2 regions of the Paenibacillus sp. FSL L8-0644 genome follow, and region 2 is predicted to be linked to the other one. Evidence: riboswitches for the same ligand, from Rfam matches in the RefSeq annotation. Region 2 holds a riboswitch; the other holds the start of a gene.

Region 1 (3,159 bases), 990 kb from region 2:
GTTGTATCGTATGGCCCACGAGAGTGTTTGTGTGGCATGATCATATTTTTCAACCTTTTTGGACAAAAACTCACCACGTTCTACCTGAACAGTACCGGTAGCAGCAACGTTCTCTATCGCATCTCCTGAAAGCGTTGCTGTGTTGGAAAAACGAGTTTCGTCGCCAGTAATGCGCGTGGAATATTGAATCTGGTAGGCCGTGTTCATGCTATCGTCTTGAAAACGAATCACAAACCCTGTCCCGGCTTGATCTGCTTCAATGGCATATTCACTCGCATTTACTAGGTCTCGAACAACGGTCGATCCGTCGATATTGACTTGGAGATGATAGAGCCGGATAGAGTCTCTTCTGAGTTCCAGTCCTAAAGGAATTGGATCGGTGATGAAGGCATGCTTTACGGTGTTTAGCTGTTTGTTCACATCAATGGTCCAGTCGATCTGATTTGTGCCAGCTAGTTTCCCTTGTTTGCTTAGGGTCGGCCCTGACTGGGGCTTTACATTCACGATGACCGTTTGCACCCCGCCTTTGATCGGAATCGCAATGATGACCTCTGTACTACCTTTCACTATTTCTTTTGTAAACTCGGTTTTGATTTGCAGTTTGCCGCTGACATTGGAATGAGTCTCTACATATGGGTTAAAGGTCATGATCACCTTGCCCTGACGATCTACTGTGAAGTATCCCACGGTTCCGTCGGTAGTGACTAACGGAGATGAGATATCAGTGTAGATGACAAACTGTTCTGGTAAGTGAAAGGTGAAAGTGTCTCCTGACTTATAGGTATTGTCAGGAAGCTCCCATTCATAGCCTAGTTGGATGGCTGATCCGATGTCGAATTGGCTGTCGGGACTATATACTGCATCAATGACATGCCCTGATTCGTCGGTCAGGCTCAACTTCGTTAGTATGCTCTGCGGAGTTGCATCATGTTGAGATTTTGAACTGACTGCTCCTTGAACGAAGGGGGGCGTGTTTGAAGGAATCTCCCTGGGAGGTTCAAGGTTTGGGACACCGTATACAGCATCCGTAACGGTATGTGTAGGATCGGATACAGCACTCTGCGGCAGTTCTGGGGCTGGAGCATCTGCGTAAGCCAGTGTTGCGTTGAAAAAGCTTTGGACAATGAGCAATAAGGCAATGATCATTACATTTATTTTTGTTCTCATGCTCCAAGTGATTCTCCTATTCATCGTAATATGGCAATGCTTCGTTCGAAATTAGTATATTCAGCATGCTAGGCTGACATGACTATCCCAATAGAAAAAAAAGCCCTGATCATAGCGATCAGGGCTTTTTTCGAGATAGGCATAGCAAATTGTGGTGGATCTATGTAAAAAAGGGCATAATAAAAAGCTCGTTCATCTGGTAGCTGGCTGCCATCCGGATAGGAAGGCCCTATAGTTTTGCGTCACTGCCTTTCGACAGCTTTGCCATTAACTTGAATAGCTTGTGCGTCTATCATCTATCAAACTGGTTTCATGTAACCTCTCATTTACAGCTTGGAACGGTTCCCCCACTTTTTGCGGAAGGAATGAGGTGTTTCTCCTACATGCTCCTTGAACAGGTTAATAAAATGGCTCGTATTGGGAATACCTACGTACCTTGCGATATCCACAATGGACATGTCACTGGTTTTAAGCCAGCTTTGAGCGGCCGTGATACGGACATTAATGAGATAATCAATCGGAGAGAAACCGATCTGCTTTTTGAAATTTTTAGCCAGATTAAACTTGTTTAATTCAAACATATCTGCCAGCGAGTCCAGTGTTATTCGCTCACAGTAGGACTGATCCAAATATTGCTGTACCCGACGTACTTCGCTGAGGGTTTCAGCATTCACATGCTGGTGATCATAGGGATGCTGCAAGATGCACATCAGTATTTCACCAATGAGCCTGGACGTTAGCAGTTCAGCGGAAAGACTTCTGTCAGACTGCCCACAAATCAGAGCATGCAGTTTGTCCAATATAATATACGGATTATGCATGGATATTACCGGTTTATTATGCTTGGCAAATTGTTCGTAAAAGTTTCCGATCAGGTTGCCGTACAGGTATAAGCTGATAAACTCCCAGGCTTCATGACCGGAGGTGCTATATTGCACATACTCCTCACAATTAATAAAAAACAAATCATGAGGCTTTAAAATATATTTCTTGTCCCGGTATAGTAATTCTCCCTTACCAGACAACGTAAAAACAAGCAAAAAAGAGGCGAGTTCTTTTCTTTCCACCGTAAAAGCAGAAGTTTTTTGGAAGTAGCCTAATTCCTGAATATATAAAAGGGATTGCTTGGCAAAAGCGGAGGGAGTGCGCACAATTACGACAGGTTCGCCGTTCCAGAGGCCCTCGTTGTTTTTTTGGTCTGTTGTCATATTCAATTCCTTTACAAAGAAGCAATTTTATCTAGCTTATCTTGGTTTGATTTAACCAATATATAATGGCTGATTAAACATGATTTACTATATATAAAAGTTTATTTTATCACATGAAATATGTCTATATATCAAAATATGTTTGTAAGTTTTATAGAAGCCTCGCTCTTATGGACATCTAACCTGATCATCCGTATAAAAGGTCGAATATTGTTGAAAGAATTCTGAGGTCATCATGGATTCAAATCCTTTCTGGGGTCAAAGATAGAATTAGTGCTGAAAAAGATATCTTACATGCCCATTCAACTTTTCCCTTCACTTCTCCTTTCGGTTTAAGAAATTTAGGACTTGGTTCTGATAAAATGGTTCGTAAGGCTTATTATTAAAAATGAGATTTTGGGCCTAGTGTTGTGATTTAGTTCACGAACATGAATGTAAAAAAGAGAGATATATGCATAAAAAATTACGCAAAAAGTGGCCTTACGCGTTTCATCAAGAGTGCTTTCAACTTTGGAAATGACACGGGCAATGATATGATGGGTAATACAGGTATAGTGCTTTACTTACTCGACAGTCAGTTTGGAGGATTACAGGATGGGAAAACCCAAAAATACGAAAACCGCAGCGGCTTGGTCGCTTGTTATTCTAGGGGCAGGCTTTGCAGCCACATTGCCCTTCCAGCAATATGGCTGGGCTCGTTTGTTAGCCGGAGCTTTTGAGGCAGGACTTGTAGGGGGACTGGCGGACTGGTTCGCTGTCACTGCTTTGTTCCGTCATCCGCTAG
Region 2 (3,159 bases):
GGAGAGTTATGAAGCTCGTACTTTTGTCTGGTGGTTCCGGTAAAAGATTATGGCCTTTGTCCAACGATTCCCGTTCCAAACAATTTTTGAAGGTACTGGAGAGCCCGGAGGGGACTTCGGAATCCATGGTACAGCGGGTATGGAGACAATTGGGAGACAACGGATTATCAGAATCCTCGTTTATTGCGACAGGGAGAGCACAGGTCGAAATGATCCAGAGTCAGGTTGGGCCGAATACGCGTATCATTGTTGAGCCAGAACGCAGAGACACCTTTCCTGCGATTGCGCTGACAGCGACTTATTTATATTCCATTGCAGGTGTTTCACCTGATGAAATTGTAGCTATATTGCCTGTAGATCCTTATGTTGAGGATGCTTTCTTCGCCTCCGTAGCCCAACTGGAACATACGCTTCAGGAGAGTGAAGGCAAGCTTGCATTAATCGGGGTTGTCCCTTCCTATCCTTCAGAGAAATATGGTTACATTATTCCGAAAAACGATGCCACCCAAGGTAGCACTGGCTACCGCGAAGTGAGCCATTTTCAAGAGAAACCCGACCGGGAGCAGGCGGAGCGTCTGATTGAACGCAATGCTCTATGGAACTGCGGGGTTTTTGCGTTCAAATTAAGTTATTTGCTGGATATCTTGGCATCCAAGGGATTGCCGCTGAATTATGAAGAAATGCAAAAGCAATACGCATCTCTGGAAAAAATCAGTTTTGACTATGAAGTAGTCGAGAAGGAAAAGGACATTGTAGTTCTTCCGTATGATGGTTTTTGGAAGGATTTAGGTACTTGGAATACGCTCACAGAAGAAATGTCTAATCAACAAGTGGGCAGAGGTGTAGTAACGGAGGATTGCGTCAATACGAGTCTTATTAACGAGTTAGACATTCCTGTGGCGATCATTGGAACGAATGATCTGATTGTAGCGGCTAGCCCGGATGGCATTCTTGTGACCAATAAGGCAGAAAGTCCTCGTATTAAAGAAGTGCTCAAGGCTCATGATCAGCGTCCAATGTATGAAGAACGTCGTTGGGGGCAGTATCGGGTTGTGGATTATGTCAAATATGACGAGGGTAACGAGGTATTGACCAAACGAATCCGCGTACGAAAAGGCAAAAATATCAGCTACCAGCTTCATTTCAAACGGAGTGAAATCTGGACCATTATTAGCGGTGAAGCGGAAATTATTTTGAATGAGAAGCTACACAAAGTAAAGGCTGGTGATGTAGTCCGCATTCCTGAAGGGACGAAGCATAGCATTTTGGCTGTGACAGATGTGGATTTTATTGAGGTGCAGACTGGCTCTGAATTGGTTGAAGAGGATATTGTCCGCTTTTGTATGGATTGGAATGAAATTTCCCGTCACCAATTTATCTCATAATTATTTTCGTAAAAACGAAAAAAAAGACAAATTCATGAAAATTCATGGCTCAAACTGTCGAATTTGGGCGAAAACCTGTAAATTCATGAACATGACCTATTAAATTTTGGTAAAATAAAGTCGATACTTAGGGTAAGAAGGAATCCAAACTCCTTCCAACGATAAACGCAGCCCTGTCGAAAGGCAGGTACGCAAAGCTAAAGGGCCTTCCACAAGGATGGCAGCCTGGCTACCGAAAGGAAGAGCGAAAGTGAGATTCAATTTTATTCCTCTGTATCGACTGATACGTCATGTACTCCCCGTTGTTATGCTTTTTTCATTGTTGCCCGTCGGTTTTGGTGATTCTCTGTCTGTGGCGAATGCCGCTTCATTACAACCTGTTAATTCGGACGCTTCTACTCAGGCCCGTGAACTATACAATTATTTACTCAACATCTCAGGGAAAAAAATAGTCACCGGTCAGCATGATTATTTGGAAAGTCCGGATGAATTAAGTAACAAGGTCCAAAAAATCAGTCAGGCATATGTAGGTGTACACGGCTATGAGATGGGAGCTATCTCTGGTCAATCTGACGCTACAGAAGCAGCGCAACGTAAAAATGTCGTCGATAGTGCTATCCGTTGGGACAGATCCGGTGGTATTGTGACGATGACTTTTCATGAAGCGCTACCAGGTAGGCCACTGACTTGGGCCAATGTACAGGCGAAAGTAAGTCAGACAGAGTTCAACAAATACGTGACCCCAGGTACTACGCAGTATAACCTCCTCATTGCCGATCTGGATAAGGCCGCTGTATCGTTAAAGCAGCTTCGTGATGCAGGGGTTCCGGTTTTGTGGAGACCTTACCACGAGATGAATGGCGACTGGTTCTGGTGGGGAAACAAAAATAATTTCAATCAGCTATGGAATATCATGTACGACCGTTTTACCAACACACATCAATTGAACAATCTGCTGTGGGTATGGAGTCCGAATGCGCCCAATTCGTATACTGTCCCGTACACCCCGAAATACCCGGGGGATGACAGAGTGGACATCTTGGCAGTAGATATTTACAACAATGATTTTAAGCAAAGTCATTACGAAGGTCTGCTTGGGCTGGCACGGAATAAGCCGATTGCCATTGGGGAGCACGGTGAGATGCCTAGTTCTGAGGTGTTGCAGGCTCAACCTAAATGGGTATATTCCATGACTTGGGGCAAGATGCTGACTGAGAATAACACAACAAATCAAATTCAGGATTATATGAATGATTCGAGGAGTTTGACGCGGGATGATGTGAAGAATGGATTGGAAACGATTCAACCACCTGGGACAGATATACCGACCTTACCGGACGAGGGACAAAGTGAGCCTATCCCGGCTCCGCCAGTAGTGATCGTTCCCCCAGCTCCGACTCCTCCTTCTGTTCCTGATGTGGTATATGTGAACGGGTTGCGTGGCGAATATTTTAACAATATGAATTTGAATGGAAGTCCTGTTTTGATCCGTACAGATAGCAAGCTGGACTACAACTGGCGTGCCAATGCCGCTGACCCTAAGGTGAATGCCGATCAGTTCTCGGTTCGCTGGACGGGTAAAATCAAACCGCAATATAGCGAGACCTATACGTTCACCACGATATCCGATGATGGTATCCGTGTATGGGTAGACGGCAAGTTGGTGATTGACAGCTGGTTCAAACAAAGCTGGACAGAGCGTAAAGGCAGTATGACTTTGGAAGCAGGCAAAATGGTAGATTTAAAAGTAGAATACTATGATGAAAAAGGCGAC

What was found. A riboswitch is a leader RNA that binds a small molecule or an ion and turns the genes downstream of it on or off. The one in region 2 is predicted to bind cyclic di-GMP.
Region 1: another riboswitch for cyclic di-GMP. It lies ahead of NSS94_RS02000 (collagen binding domain-containing protein); the one in region 2 lies ahead of NSS94_RS06455 (glycosyl hydrolase).

Annotation. Positions count from the first base shown of each region.
Region 1 is NZ_JBBOYN010000001.1:448,476-451,634, forward strand. It holds gene NSS94_RS02000 (collagen binding domain-containing protein) at 1-1,167, opposite strand, end outside; cyclic di-GMP riboswitch class I at 1,363-1,443, opposite strand; gene NSS94_RS02005 (AraC family transcriptional regulator) at 1,494-2,375, opposite strand; gene NSS94_RS02010 (DUF445 domain-containing protein) at 2,970-3,159, shown strand, end outside.
Region 2 is NZ_JBBOYN010000001.1:1,437,202-1,440,360, forward strand. It holds gene NSS94_RS06450 (sugar phosphate nucleotidyltransferase) at 9-1,385, shown strand; cyclic di-GMP riboswitch class I at 1,542-1,622, shown strand; gene NSS94_RS06455 (glycosyl hydrolase) at 1,636-3,159, shown strand, end outside.